DNA from 2 places in the Pseudarthrobacter arbutini genome. Region 1 is predicted to be linked to the other one. Evidence: riboswitches for the same ligand, from Rfam matches in the RefSeq annotation. Region 1 holds a riboswitch; the other holds the start of a gene.
What was found. A riboswitch is a leader RNA that binds a small molecule or an ion and turns the genes downstream of it on or off. The one in region 1 is predicted to bind cyclic di-AMP.

Region 1 (7,579 bases):
GACAAAATGCGGATTTGTGTTACAGATCACCATTCTGATTTGGCGGCAAAATAGGAGTTGTTGTCCGCCAAGGGTGCGCAAATGGCCCTCTCCGGCGAACAATGTTCGCCCTTTCGCCATACTAAGACCTTGAAATTCACTGGCCAATTACTTGCCAAGATTCCCTGCTGGGTTTTGCCGCCTGTCCAACGGAGAAGGCGGCCGCCTGCGGATTATCGGCGCCCGCCCTGCCGGGCAGATCGCCCATCCAGCTCGCTAGGCTGGGATTCACAGCGTGCGCACAGGAACCCCATAGCGCGGGCTAACCGAATGATCGGAGAGTTGTCCCATGGCCACTTCGCACTCCATGACCAACAACCTTCCCCAACTGACCCACCCGGACGGCTCCCCCATCCGCGCCCTGGTGGTTGACGACGAACCCAGCCTTTCCGAGCTCATGAGCATGGGGCTGCGCATGGCCGGCTGGTCTGTTGCCGTGGCTTCGGACGGCCCGGAGGCCGTCAAGCTTGCCAAGGAGTTCCGCCCGGACGTCCTGGTGCTGGACGTGATGCTGCCAGGGTTCGACGGCGTTGAGCTGCTGGGCAGGATCCGCGCCTTCGCGCCCGAGGTACCTGCGCTTTTCCTGACTGCCAAGGACGCTGTCCAGGACAGGATCGTGGGCCTGGCGGCCGGCGGGGACGACTACGTGACCAAGCCGTTCAGCATGGAAGAGGTCCTGTTGCGGCTGCACCGCCTGGTCCAGCGCTCCGGCGTTGCCGCGATGGACACTGCCGAACTTGTGGTGGGCGATCTTGTCCTCAACATCGACACCCGCGAAGTGACCCGTGCGGGCGACGCCCTCCAGCTCACCGCCACCCAGTTCGAGCTGCTCCGGTACCTCATGGAGAACCCCAAACGCGTCATCAGCAAAGCCCAGATCCTGGACCGCGTCTGGAACTACGACTTCGGCGGCCAGGCCAACATTGTGGAGCTCTACATCTCCTACCTGCGCAAGAAAGTGGATGCAGTGCACCCGCCCATGATCCATACCGTGCGGGGCGCCGGCTACGTCATCAAGCCGGCTGAGTAGCAGCTCGATGTCCTCGCCGCGAGCAACCCCAGCACCAGCCCGGAGCTGGCTGAAACCGGACACCTGGCATCTGCGCACGCGCCTGATCTTGTTGGCCATGGCCCTGCTGGTGGCCATCTGCGGCGCCGTGGGGCTGTTCAGTTACGCGTCCATGGATTCCTTTCTCACCGGGCAGCTGGATGAACAGCTGAGCCAGGCCGCCGAACGGTCGAACGATCCGGGCCGCCCGCCCATGGGCGGATTCAACGGCAGGCCGGACCCGCTTGACTCCCGCGGGCAGAGTGTCGGAACGCTGAATGCGCGGATCCTGGACGGCCAGATCCCCAGCGGCGGTTTCCTGGACTCGGACACCACGCGCCTGGCCCTCGACGCCGAGGACAAGCAGACCCTGCTGGCGCTGACGCAGAACGGCCTTCCCGTGAACCGCTCGCTGTCCAACGGGGATTACCGGATTGTGGCAGTGCAAACCGGCTACGGCGATGTCCTTGTCACGGGCCTTCCGCTCGCCGCCAAGGAGAGCACGCTGGCATCGCTGGTGTGGACCTTTGTGTTTGTCTCCTTGGGCGGCCTGGCGCTGATCGGACTGGCGGGAACCGTGCTGATCCGGCGCACCATGAAGCCGCTGGAGCAGCTTTCCGAGGTGGCAACCCGGGTGGCCCGGCTCCCGCTGGACGCGGGCGAGGTGGCACTCGCGGTGCGCGTCCCGCCGTCGAACTCCAATCCCGGAACCGACGTGGGCAGCGTAGGGCACGCCCTCAATCAGATGCTGGACAACGTCGCCAACGCACTCGAGGCGCGGCAGCGGAGCGAGACCAAGGTGCGGCAGTTTGTTGCCGACGCTTCCCATGAGCTGCGCACCCCGCTGACCGCCATCCGCGGGTACACGGAGCTGATGCGGATGACCGAGAACTTCACGCCGGACGGCCGGAAATCCCTGGCCCGGGTCCAAAGCCAGTCCGAACGCATGACCACCCTGGTGGAGGATCTGCTCCTGCTTGCCCGGCTCGATGAGGGCCAGCCCCTGAAGCTCAGCGAAGTAGACCTCACACAACTCGTGATCGAAACCGTCAGTGACGAGAAGGTCATCGCCCCGGACCACCACTGGCGCCTTGAACTGCCTGACGAGCCGCTCGCCGTCACGGGTGATGCGTCCCAACTGCGTCAGGTGCTTGTCAACCTGCTCTCCAATGCGCGCAAGCACACGCCGCCGGGGACCACGGTGGTCACCGCTGTCACGAAGTCTGCCAATGGCGGCGCAGCGGTGACGGTAACGGACGACGGCGGGGGCATCCCTGCGGAATTCGTAGACCACGTTTTCTCCCGGTTTGCCCGCGCAGACGCGGCGCGCAAGGGTACGGCGCCGGCCTCGGGCGCCGGGGCGTCCGAAGGCACTAGTGGCTTGGGCCTGTCCATTGTCCAGTCGATCATGGAGGCCCACGGCGGGAGCGTGGAAGTGACATCGCGGGCCGGACGGACGGAGTTCGCGTTACTCTTCCCTGCCGGCGCGCTGGCGCGACCCACTGGCACCCGAGCCCAGCAAGGCGACACACCGTCGTCGTGATTCCTGTTACCAAAATGTGACTTAAGCTTCCAGCTCCTGTAGCGTCGATGAGGTGTGGTTCCCGTTTGGGCCGCATATCCGGATGACGCCAAGCTCTGCCGCTTCCCGGATTCCGTTTTCAGAGGCAGAGGCGGGGGACCCACCGTCCCGGGCACCAAGTGCCCTTTGGGGTTAAGCCAACACGTGATTGTGCCGTGTGGCCGGATGCCCTCATCCGAACCCGACAGCTAACTCCGCAGGTGTGAGAGGCGATCCATCATGTCTGAATTCAAGGTAGAACCGCGCCCGCAGGGCGACAACAAGTCCGATAGCCACCGCAAGCAGACCCGCTTCGGCGCAGCTATGTCCCCACTTTCCAAGGCCGCCCGGATTCCCTCCGTGGGCCAGCGCGTCGCGGTGTTCGCCACCGCGTGCGCCCTGTTGGTCGGTGTAAGCGCCGCAGCACACGCTTCCGAGTCGGCCTCGCTTGCGGCCAGCGCCAACCAGGCCGCCGAAGAAGAGAACGCCCAGTCGAAGCTCAGCTTCGAAGCGGCTGAGATCCAGGCCCCGGCCACTCCGGAAGCGGCTCCGGCTGAAATCAACGTCGCGCCCCAGGCCGCCGATCCGGCACCTGCCCCGGCACCTGCCCCGGCACCGGAACCCGCTGGTGCTCCTGCTCCGGCCCCCGAGCCTGCCCCTGTTGTGGCCGTCAACGACCCCGCAGGAGCGCAGGCCTACGCTGCCGGCCAACTGGCGACGTACGGCTGGTCCGCTGACCAGATGCAGTGCCTGCAGACGCTGTGGACCAAGGAATCCGAATGGACCACCACGGCCACCAACGCCAGCAGCGGCGCGTACGGCATCGTCCAGTCGTTGCCCGCTGAGAAGATGGCGAGCGCCGGCGCGGACTACGTCACCAACTACCGCACGCAGATCAACTGGGGCCTGAACTACATCCAGGAGCGCTACCAGTCACCGTGCGGCGCGCTGAACTTCCACCTGTCGCACAACTGGTACTAAGCCGACCGAGCGGCGCCGGCGGCTGGCGTCGCTGAGCTGCGCCGGCGGATCACGATAGTGATCCGCCGGCGTCAAAGCCGGAAAGAAATGAGCTTCCGTCCCGCGGCGTCCGTTTCCACGGAGGCGGTCACGGCACGGTAATCCGCGATATGCAGCACGCCTGCCGGCAATTCGCCCGCATTGGGACCCACGGCCACCGTCCGGATACCAGCAGCAACGCCTGCCGCTATTCCGGCGGGCGCATCCTCAAAGATCACGGCGTCCTCCGGATTGACGCCCAGCAGCCCGGCGGCCATCAGATAGCCTTCCGGGTGCGGCTTGCCCCGTGTGACCAGGTCCGCCGTCACGGCGATGGCCGGCATGTCCAGCCCGGCAGCGTCCATGCGGATGTCCGCCAGGGTCCTGTCCGCTGAAGTCACCAGCGCCACTGCCTCGGCCGGGAGGCTGCGAAGCAGGTCGGCAGCCCCCGGCAACGCGACGATACCGGCAGTCCGCACCCGTTCCATCGCGCCCAGTTCCTCGGTGAGGGCCTCGACGTCCGCTCCCCCCGGCGCGAACCGGCGTACGGTATCGGCAGCCTGGACGCCATGCGAAGTGCGCAGGATTTCGGCGATGTCCAGGCCGTACCGGGCCGCGAATTCTCCCCAGACCTCCTCCACTGCTGCCGTGGAGTCCACCAGTGTGCCGTCCATATCGAAAAGGACGGCCCGGCATGTCAGTGCTCGTGTGGCGGCAGGTACTCGTGTGGCGGCAGGTGTGGGGATGTTCATGCTGCCTATTTTGCCTTAGGCGTCACCGGCTTAAGTGTCACGGGCTTAGGCGTCGCGACCCCGGGCATCACGCCCTTAGGCGTCACGGCCCGGGATGTACTGCACCGCCCACTTGTTGCCGTCGGGATCCGCGAAGTAGACGAAGTGCCCCCAGTCCTGGATGTCTATGTCGCTGACCTCCACACCGTTGCTCTTGAGGTGGTCGTGGGCAGCCTGGATGTCGCCGACCACCATCTGCAGGCTTGGGGCCGTACCCGGAGGGGCGTCATTGAGGCCCTCGCCAATACAAATGGAGCAGGCGGATCCCGGCGGGGTCAGCTGGACGAAGCGGATGCCATCCATGGGCCGCTCGTCGAAATCCGGGTTGAAGCCAACTTTGTTGACGTAGAAATCCTTGGCGCGGTCGACGTCGGATACGGGCACAAAAACGAGTTCAAGTTTCCAGTCCATGCGCCACAGGCTAACGGCGGCGGCAGGAAAGCGGAAGACCTGAAATCCGAAGCAACCCCGAATCAGCCAGCGATGCCGTACAGGCGGTCGCCGGCGTCGCCCAGCCCGGGAACGATGTAGGACTTCTCGTCGAGCCGTTCGTCAATGGAGGCCAGCACGATGGTCACGTTGGCCTCGGCCAGTTCCTCTTCGAGCTTGGCCAGGCCTTCCGGCGCGGCCAGGAGGCAAATGCACGTGACGTCGGAGGCGCCGCGCTTGAACAGGAACTTGATGGCTTCGCGCAGGGTTCCGCCGGTGGCAAGCATCGGATCCAGCACAAAGATCTGCCGGTCCGTCAGGTCCTCCGGGAGCCGCTCCGCGTAGGTGATGATGTCCAGGGTTTCCTCATCGCGGGCCATGCCCAGGAAGCCCACCTCAGCGGTAGGGACCAGCTTGGTCATGCCCTCGAGCATGCCGAGCCCGGCGCGCAGGATGGGAACCACCAGAGGCGTGGGCTTGGTGAAAGCGGTGCCCACTGTGGTGCTGACCGGCGTCTCGATGGTGACCGGCTGGGTGCGGACCTCACGGGTGGCTTCGTAGGCCAGGAGGGTCACCAGCTCTTCCGTCAACTGCCGGAAGACCGGTGACGGAGTGTTCTTGTCCCGCAGGACGGTGAGCTTATGGGCGACCAGCGGGTGGTCCACAACGAGAGTGCGCATGCGTCAAAACTATCACCCGCGCGGGCAGCGCCCGGCCGGGAATCAGCTCGACGGATCGTCCCTCAAGGCGGGTTGTTCGAACGTGGGTGCCGGGCCCGCGTGCTCGCGTTTCCGCAGCACATGGAACAGCCGGTGCGCCAGGATCACGATGCCCACCCAGGCAAGGCCCAGGAACCAGCCGGCCATCACATCCGTCAGCCAGTGGTGGCCCAGGAACACCCGGCTCAGGCCCATCGCGATGATGAAGATCACCCCGGCGATGATGGCCGTGATGCGCGCCCACAGCAACTCGAACTGGAGGCACATGACATAGACCAGGACACCGATCACCACCGTCGTATTCAGCGTGTGGCCGCTGGGGAAGGACGGAGAGGTCTCGTACGGCGGGACCGCTTCCGAGTGGTCCGGGCGGTTGCGGCCCACCAGCCGCTTGCCCACCGTGGTGGCCAGTGTGGAGACGGCCGCGGCGCCGCCCACCAGGATGATGGGCCGCCAAGTCCGGCTCAGGAACGTGAGCCAGGCCGTAAGGATGCTTGCCAGGATGGGCATGCCGATGCCCCCGCCGATGTTGGTGAAAGCCGTTACCCCGGCATCCAGTACGGGGTTCCGCAAGCCCTGGGACAGCTCCAGCGCGGGCAGGTCCAGGGCGGCCAGGCCCTCTTCATCCACCACGTTGTCGTAGACCTCGGCACCCAGGAGCGCCATGGTGACCACCAAGGCACCGCCAACCAGCATGGTGATCCACAGCGCGGCGTACGGTTTGAACCATTTGCCCAGACGGTCCCTGAATCTGTCCACGATGCCTCCCCGGCGTTAATGCTTTGCAGGCTGGATATCCTTCGAAACTATCATTGAGCCATGGTCGCCGCAGAAAAGAACCACCTCGAATGGATGGGTCTTGCCCTGGACGAAGCCCGGCGCGCGCTGGCCACCGGGGACGTGCCGATCGGCGCCGTGGTGATTGGGCCCGACGGCGCCGTGCTGGGTTCCGGACGGAACCAGCGGGAAGAACTGGGAGACCCCACTGCCCACGCAGAGATAGTGGCCATCCGCCAGGCGGCGGACCGGTTGCGTGCCTTGTCCAAACTCGACGGCGGCACCGGGGACGGCTGGCGGCTGGCCGACTGCACGCTCGTGGTGACTCTGGAGCCGTGCGCCATGTGCGCCGGCGCGGTGGTCCTGGCCAGGATTCCCCGCGTGGTCTTCGGTGCCTGGGATGAGAAAGCCGGAGCGGCGGGCTCGGTGTTCGATGTCCTCCGCGAGCGCCGGCTCAACCACTGGGTTGAGGTGTACGGCGGGGTCAGGGAAGAGGAGTGCGGAGCGGTCCTCAGGGACTTCTTCGCAGCGCACCGCAGTCGGCTGTAACGGGTCGTGCTGTGACGGGTCGTAGCGGGCTGCAATTCGTCTCGGGCCTGCTGTAGCGCTCTCACCTGCCTGCACGACTCTCAGCCTGCGGCATCCAGGGCGTCGATCCTGTCCTGGCGCGAGGCCGGCGAGTCCAGGCTGAACGAGCGGAAGTCGCCCAGTTCGTCCCGGATCCAGGCCTCTACCTCGGCGATGCGCCGGGATACAGCGGGTGTGGCCCCGCCAAAGAGCCAATGGGCAATCCGTGATTTCCCGGGATCGTATTGCCACAGCCCGATGATCCGGCCGCGGTCGAAGATGGGATGATCCGGCAGGTCAGCCTGCAACGCCAACGTGGACCCCAGGACCTGCTTACCCTTGTCCTGCTCGGCAAACAGATCCCCCGAGTTCCTGCGGAGCAGGACCAACGAATCCGTGCCGGCCAGCAGCTGAATCTGTTCCTCCGCCGGCGCCTCGAACGACGCAAGCCGCCCGACGTCGTCGGGCATCATCCACAACACCTCACCGTTGGCGGTGGGAACCTCCACCGCCCCAGTGGCGGCCAACGCTGCCTTCGTGTGGGCCAGGGTGAACCCGGTGAACCATTGCGACTGCTTGACCGTGGCGCCGCCAGTCCAGCCGAGATAGCGCTGCAGCAGGAGACTGCGGGCGGCTTCGTCGTCCATGG
Region 2 (7,579 bases), on a different contig from region 1:
CCTCGGGACTGGCCGCGCTTGCCCCGGACTACTTCTGGTTCGGCGTGGCGCTGGTGCCGGTGGGCCTGTTCGCAATCACCATGATGACCAGTGCCAACGGCTACGTCCAGACCACCACCGATCCCGTGATGCGGGGCAGGGTCATGGCCCTGTACATGGCCATCTTTATGGGCGGCACACCCATCGGCGCCCCGTTGGTGGGATGGGTGGCCAACGTCGCCGGCCCCCGGTGGTCGCTTTCCGTTGCGGCCGCCTCCGGGATCATCGCCGCCGTGATCGGAATGATCTGGATCATCCGTGCCCAGCGGCTCCGGCTCACCTTCAACCGGCGCGCCCGCGGCCTGCGCTACTTCGGCGTCGTCTCCCACCTGGGCGTCCAACAACCGGGGGACAACGCAAACGGCGCCGCCCGGGACGAAAACCCGGACGACGCCGTCGGACGCTGACAACTGGCCTCACCACAAAAACAGCGCGAACGGACACTTGGGGCCCCGGTTTCGGGGCCCCAAGTGTCCGTTCGCGCGGGTGCGGCTACTTGCGCAGCTTGCCCACCACGTAGTCGATGCTTGCCAGCAGCGCGGAGACGTCAGCCGGCTCGATGGCAACAAACGTGGCGATCCGGAGCTGGTTGCGGCCCAGCTTGCGGTACGGCTCGGTGTCCACGATCCCGTTGGCGCGGAGCACCTTGGCGATCGCGGCGGCGTCGATCGAGTCGTCGAAGTCGATGGTGGCGATGACGTTGGAACGGTCCTCCGCCTTGGCCACGAACGGGGTGGCGTACTCGGAGGCCTCGGCCCAGGAGTAGATCCGGCCGGCGGAGTCAGCGGTGCGGGCGGACGCGAAGTCCAGGCCGCCGTTGGCGTTCAGCCACTGCACCTGCGCGTCGAGGGTCACCAGGGTGGAGAGCGACGGCGTGTTGTACGTCTGGTTCAGCTTGGAGTTGTCGATGGCGGTCTGGAGGTCCAGGAAATCGGGGATCCAGCGACCACTGGCCTTGACCCGGGCGGCGCGTTCCAGCGCGGCGGGGGAGAAGAGACCCAGCCACAGGCCGCCGTCGGAGGCGAAGTTCTTCTGCGGGGCGAAGTAGTAGACATCGGCCTCGGAGACGTCCACGTCCAGGCCGCCGGCTGCGGAGGTGGCGTCCACCAGGACCAGGGAACCGGCGTCGGCGCCCGCGACGCGCTTGACCGGAGCCGCGACACCCGTGGAGGTTTCGTTCTGCGGCCAGGCGTAGACATCCACGCCAGCCTCGGCGGCCGATACCGGACGGGTGCCGGGCTCGGACTTGATGATGGAGGAGGCGTCCAGGAACGGGGCCTTGTTGGTGGCTGAGGCGAACTTGGAGCCGAACTCGCCGAAGGACAGGTGCTGGGCCTTCTTTTCCACCAGGCCGAAGCTGGCGACGTCCCAGAAAGCGGTGGAGCCGCCGACGCCGAGGACCACTTCGTAGCCTTCGGGGGCGCGGAAGAACTGGCTGATGCCTTCACGGACGGAGCCTACGAGGTTCTTGACCGGAGCCTGGCGGTGGGAGGTGCCCAGGATCGTCTTGGACGCCGCTGAGAGCGCTTCGAGCTGCTCCGGCCTGACCTTGGAGGGTCCTGCGCCGAACCGTCCATCCTTTGGCAGGAGGTCGGCGGGAATAGTGATGCTGGTTTCGCTCACGGGGGCTCCAATTTCGGCATGGACGTGGCTCACGTCCGGGCGGTGGGGTGGCCGGTAGTCGGCGGTGACTGCATAAGGACCTCCTTTATTCTGCCTGAACCCTCGAATGGGCGGGGAACCGGGGCCGTCACAGTCCGGCCAATGAGACTGTTTGTCTCCGCCCGGGCATTATCCAGACAAATTCAAAATAGGCTAAGCTTTTTAGCGGACCTCGCCGCTGAGCGGGACGCGATACGGTGGGACAACGCAAGGTACTGCGCTCGAGGAGCTGAGCTGGATGACGGATCTGATCGATACTACGGAGATGTATCTTCGGACCATTTTGGAGCTTGAAGAAGAGAACATCGTTGCTCTTCGCGCACGCATCGCCGAACGGCTGCGGCATTCCGGACCCACGGTGTCCCAAACCATCGGCCGGATGGAACGCGACGGGCTGGTCGTGGTCTCCGGAGACCGCCATCTGGAGCTCACGGAAGCCGGGCGGAAACGCGCTACGGAAGTGATGCGCAAGCACAGGCTCGCGGAACGGCTCCTGGCGGATGTGATTGGCCTGGACTGGGCCTATGTCCACGATGAAGCGTGCCGCTGGGAGCATGTGATGAGCGAACGCGTAGAGCAGCGCATCTACGAATTGCTCAACCACCCCACCGAGTCTCCGTACGGCAACCCCATCCCCGGGCTGGCCGCCCTGGGCGGGCCGGCGCCCGCGCTCCCAGACGCCGGTGTGATTAATCTCCTTGATGCGATGCAGGGCTACGGGCCGGCGTCGAACGTGACAGTCAGCCGGCTGGCTGAGCCCATCCAGGTGGAACCTGAGCTGCTGGTCCAGCTGGATGAAGGCGGGATCAGGCCCGGTGCCACGGTGTCCCTGGAGCGCGTCGGGGAGTACATTTCCGTGCGCGTGCCGGGAATCGAAGGGGCGCTCGAGTTGCCCCCGGAAGTGGCATCCCACGTCTTCGTTTCCGTCAGCTGACGGGAAGGCGGTCCGCCGCGTGGGGCCGCGCCATAGCGCAGCGACGCAAGGTTCCGCAAAGATAACGGAATTGTTACTGTCCAAGTTAATCACCTATAGTTGAAACTCAGCGTCGATACAAAAGCGTTACCTGATCCGGAGCCGAGCTCTGCCAGCGGATCAGGTGCATCAGTCACCAACTGGCAGAGGCGGGGGAACCACAACCGGCAGTCGTAAGACTGCCTTGGGGTTAAGTCCGTCAGCAGCAAGCCTCTTCCAGCGAAGGATCCTCACGGGATATCTCTGCGCCAAGTGCTTGTCACGGCGGACCGGGTCTTTGAACTCTCTGACCCGAATCCGACAGCTAACTTCGCAGGCTACCCAGAGAGGAACATTCTTGACCACGCAATACTCCAGGGGCCGCCGTCGCGCGGTGGGTCCCGCCTCGGCGCCCAGAGTGGCCGAGGATTTCAGCGCGGAGAGGCCCCGCGACCCACAGCGGGAAGCCCGCCGCCGCCGGGGACCCTTCCGGCAGATGACGGATTTCGCCGCCGCCAGTGGCCTCGGCCAGAAGGCCGGCATCGCCTTGGCAGCGACAGGCCTGGCTCTCACCGTGACGGTTCCTGTGACCGGCCCCGTGATGGCCACTCCGGCACCCGGCCAGGCTGCGTCGGCCGTTTCCGCTGCTCCGCAGCCCGAAGTTACCGCCGAAGCCGCCGCCCAAATTGATTTCAGCCGCTCGTCCGTGGTGACCCAGGGTGATCCCGACGGCAAACTGAAGCAGCTCCTGAGTGCCCAGTCCGCGGGATCCATTACCCGCGCCGCCTCTGCCGGAAGCCTCGGCTCGCCGCTCGCCCAGCTGGCTACGGCCTCACCCTTCGGATTCCGAGTCAGCCCGATTACCGGCGGCTCCGGCGACTTCCACCGTGGCCAGGACTTCGTGGCACAGTGCGGAACCTCTGTCCTGGCTGCTGCCAGCGGTACCGTCACCTTCGTTGGCTGGCACCAGTACGGCGGCGGCAACCGCGTGGTGGTGGATCACGGCAATGGCCTTGAAACCACTTACAACCACCTCTCCTCCGCCAGCGTCAAGGTAGGCCAGACAGTCAGCCGCGGCGATGTTGTTGCCCTCAGTGGCACCACGGGCGCGTCCACGGGCTGCCACCTCCACTTCGAGGTCCAGGTCAATGGCGAAGTCGTTGACCCCACCGGCTGGCTCTGACCCAAATGATGGCCAACTCTCGAATCGCAGCGACGTGCCGTGACCTGAATGTGACATTGGCTCAGAACTCCTGTAACGTCTAAAGCGCGTCAACTTTTCCGAAGTTGACGTTCTTGAGTGGATTGCCTAGCTCTGCCACCGCTCAAGGTCCGTTCGCATGACATCGTCTGGCAGGGGCGGGGGAACCAATTTTGGTCTTCGATTCTGAAGGCCTTGGGGTTAAGTCGCAAAGCTTCCACTGTGAAGCAGCGCGGCCGGGTGACTCCCATCCGAATCCGACAGCTCACCTCGCAGGCATTGGGAGAGGCTACCTTCGTGTCTTCACGCCATACTTCTGCGCGTCACCGCGCACAACCGGTTCGCACTAACCCCTTGGGCTCCGTGTCCAAGGCCGTCAGTGCCAATGCCGGGACCGTAGGTCGCCAGGCTGCTGTTATCGCAGCTGCATCAGGTCTGATCCTGAGCATGGGGCTTCCGGCCAACGCCGCGGATTCCACCGCCGGCGTTTCCGCCTCTACCGAGTCCGGTTCCGCGCAGACGGCACTTGCCGTAACTGCCGCGCCCACGGCTACCGTTTCCTTCGAGCGCCCCGTGATCAAGACCACGCCGGCACCGAAGGTTGAGACGGTCCGTGCGCAGTCCACGGCCTCCGAAGCCGGGGCTCAGGGTGCTGCCGCAACCGAGGCCGCGGCCTCCAAGCTCGCGGACACTGTCTCCTCCGCCGCCGCTTCGGGTCTGGCAGCAGTTGCCTATACCGGTATCGGCAACCCCTACCTCTGGGGCGGCACCACTCCCAATGGCTGGGACTGCTCAGGCTTCACGCAGTGGGTCTATGCCCAGGCCGGCATCAGCATTCCCCGCACCAATGCCTGGACAGCGATGCGACCCACCGCCACACCTGCTCCCGGTGACCTGGTCATGCAGAATGGCGGCGCCCACGTTGGCATTTACGTCGGCAACGGCATGATGATCAGCGCACTGAACCCGTCACAGGGCACTCTGCTCCACTCCGTGGCATCCACGGGCACCTCCGCGTTCTTCACAATGGCCCCGTAGTTCCTGCAATCCAGTTCCTGCAGCCCTGCGCTGCCGGAACCGTTTTTTCGCGAGAAACTCTTCGCTAAATCCCCGTTCGGGGCGTGCCGGCGTACCCCCAAGATGCCGGCGCGTCCAAAGCCCTTAGGCTGCCCACGCGGTCCTGAGGAAAACGAAAGAGAGAAAATTAATGACTACACGTGCAACTGTTGCACGGCACCGCGCCGAGGTCGCCAAGACCAACTCGCTGGCTGTCATTGCCAAGGCTGTCGGCGACAACGCCGGCGGCATGGGCCGTCAGGCTGCGGTTATCGCTGCTGCTTCCGGCCTTGTCCTGACCAGTGGTATCGCTGCGAACGCGGCTGACACCGGCGTCCAGCGTGAAGCTGCGTCCGCTTCGAACCTTGAGGCTGAGGTTTCCGCCCCGGCCATCATTTCGGCTGCTTCCACCATTGCCATCTCCTACGAGAAGCCCGCAGTTACCACCACGCCGGCTCCCGTTGAGGCTCCCGCGCCTGTTGTTGAAGCTCCGGCTCCAGCCAAGGCCGCGGCCACCATCACGGTAGCGTCGGCAACTCCGGCCGCTCCGAAGGCTCCGGTCTCCGCCAGCGGCAAGGGCCAGGCCATCCTGTCTGCAGCCTACGCACAGCTCGGTGTGATGCAGGACTGCACCATGCTGGTCACGAACTCGCTGGCTGCCGTGGGGATCAACTTCCGCGACTGGCCTGCAGGCTACCTGTCCCTCGGTCAGACCGTGAGCGCCGCCGAGGCCCAGCCCGGCGATCTGTTGTACTACGCCGACGGCGGCGCGGGCGTTGCCCATATTGCCGTCTACGCTGGCAACGGCCAGGCCGTGCACGGGGGCTACAACGGCAACCAGACCGTTGTGTTCAGCGCCAATGTCGGCTCCGGCCCCGTTTACATCCGCGTGTCCTAGCAGCTGATTCAGCCTTCAAAGGACCCCCGCCACACGGCGGGGGTCCTTTGCTGTCTGCTGTCTGCTGCCCTGATCCGGTGAGGTGCACGAATCCGACACGTGACGGCGGCCGCTTCTGCGATTAGCTGATCCCGGGATTCTTTGTTTACTCTTGTGGTGTCGATCCATAGCCCGGACATGCCGGGGGCAGCCGGCCCTCGTGCCCCTGACGGGTGCGGCCACAAAGAGGTACGTGCATGCGCACTCTCGTTCTGAATGCTGGATATGAACCGCTGGCGGTAGTCACCTTCCGCCGGGCGCTGGTGCTTGTGCTCACGGGCAAGGCCAGCGTCATTGCCGAGGGCGATGATCCCGTGGTGGGACCGCAGGAGATCCTGGGCCGACCGTCCGTGATTCTCCTGAACCGTTACATCCGCCCCAGATACAACCAGAGCACCGCAGTCAGCCGCCGCGGAGTCCTGCGGCGGGACGGCCACCGCTGCGCGTATTGCGGCAAAGGTGCCCACACCATCGACCATGTGCAGCCCAAATCACGTGGCGGCGCCGACTCCTGGGAGAACCTGGTGGCCGCGTGCCTCCGGTGCAACAACACCAAGGGTGACCACACGCCGGCTGAAATGGGCTGGAAGCTGAGGTTTGATCCGGAACCGCCGCATGGCACCATCTGGCAGATCAAAGAACTTGAGAAGCCCACTCCGGCCTGGGATCCGTTCCTGCTGCCCGAACGGGCCGCCTGAGCGGGCCGCCCTGTTCCGGTCCCCACGGCAGTTCCAGCCCCGCGCAGCATTCCAGCCCGCGCGGTTAAGCTGGGAGGGTGGACGCTGACCCTCTCGACTTCGATGCCGTCATCCTCGCCGGCGGCCGTTCGTCGCGGCTCGGTGGCGTGCCCAAGCAGAGTCTGACGTACGACGGCGACTCCCTGTTGCGCCGCTCCGCCGCCGCTGCGAGGGGAGCCCGGGCCGCCGTCGTGGTTGGTCCGGACACCGGGGAGGTGCCGGCCGGCGAAATCCCTGCCGGGGTTCTCCGTTGCCGTGAAGAACCCCCGTTTAGCGGACCCGCGGCCGCCATTGCGGCCGGGCTCGCGGCCCTGGCCGCTGCGGATGGCAGCCGCCCCGGGCTGACGCTGGTGCTGGCCTGCGACATGCCCAACGTGGGGCAGGCGGTGGCGGTGCTGAAGGCTACTTTGCGTGCGCGAGGACCCGCCGCCGGAGCGCCCGCGGGCTTGGGGCCGGACGGCGTGGTGGCCGTCTCGGAGGATGGCCTCCGTCAGCCGTTGGTCGGTTTTTATAACACGGCTGCACTACAACGTTCCGTGGCGGAACTGGAAACCACAGGACGCTTAATCAACGGTTCGGTGAGGGCACTCCTTGCTAGTCTGGACGTGCAGCTTGTCGCCGTTCCGGCCGGCTCCACGGCTGACGTGGACACCTGGGACGATGCCGCCGCACTTGGAGTGGCCGGTCCGGATCCCATAACCGGGCTCCGGGGCAACACCGCCGCAGATGATTTGGGAGGCAGAGCGTGAAAAGCCAGGACGAAACGCTGGAAGAGTGGTGCAGGTCCCTGCTCCAGGCGTATGAACTGGAGGATGTCCAGATCGACGTCAACACCATCCTGTCGCTGGCCGGCGTGGCAGCCCACTCAGTGGTCCGCCCCGCCGCCCCGCTCACCACCTTTATTGCCGGCTTCGCCGCCGGCCTGGCTGCGGGAGCAGGGCAGGCCACCAACGCCGCCGCCATGACCGCTGCCATGGACCGTGCCCGCACCCTGG

Region 2: linked by a shared signal. The riboswitch ahead of ACX80V_RS17385 (C40 family peptidase) and the one ahead of ACX80V_RS15095 (aggregation-promoting factor C-terminal-like domain-containing protein) in region 1 are both predicted to bind cyclic di-AMP.

The regions. Positions count from the first base shown of each region.
Region 1 is NZ_JBTNDQ010000012.1:156,484-164,062, reverse strand. Features, by position in the region: gene ACX80V_RS15110 (hypothetical protein) at 1-38, shown strand, start outside; gene ACX80V_RS15105 (response regulator transcription factor) at 329-1,069, shown strand; gene ACX80V_RS15100 (HAMP domain-containing sensor histidine kinase) at 1,077-2,630, shown strand; cyclic di-AMP (ydaO/yuaA leader) riboswitch at 2,731-2,883, shown strand; gene ACX80V_RS15095 (aggregation-promoting factor C-terminal-like domain-containing protein) at 2,889-3,629, shown strand; gene ACX80V_RS15090 (HAD-IA family hydrolase) at 3,701-4,399, opposite strand; gene ACX80V_RS15085 (VOC family protein) at 4,475-4,849, opposite strand; gene upp (uracil phosphoribosyltransferase) at 4,912-5,547, opposite strand; gene ACX80V_RS15075 (phosphatase PAP2 family protein) at 5,590-6,282, opposite strand; gene tadA (tRNA adenosine(34) deaminase TadA) at 6,406-6,912, shown strand; gene ACX80V_RS15065 (DNA glycosylase AlkZ-like family protein) at 6,993-7,579, opposite strand, start outside.
Region 2 is NZ_JBTNDQ010000016.1:37,254-44,832, forward strand. Features, by position in the region: gene ACX80V_RS17365 (MFS transporter) at 1-446, shown strand, start outside; gene serC (phosphoserine transaminase) at 532-1,662, opposite strand; gene ACX80V_RS17375 (iron-dependent transcriptional repressor DtxR) at 1,940-2,635, shown strand; cyclic di-AMP (ydaO/yuaA leader) riboswitch at 2,790-3,008, shown strand; gene ACX80V_RS17380 (M23 family metallopeptidase) at 3,012-3,836, shown strand; cyclic di-AMP (ydaO/yuaA leader) riboswitch at 3,985-4,147, shown strand; gene ACX80V_RS17385 (C40 family peptidase) at 4,218-4,892, shown strand; gene ACX80V_RS17390 (NlpC/P60 family protein) at 5,062-5,808, shown strand; gene ACX80V_RS17395 (HNH endonuclease) at 6,045-6,545, shown strand; gene mobA (molybdenum cofactor guanylyltransferase) at 6,623-7,333, shown strand; gene ACX80V_RS17405 (DUF6457 domain-containing protein) at 7,330-7,579, shown strand, end outside.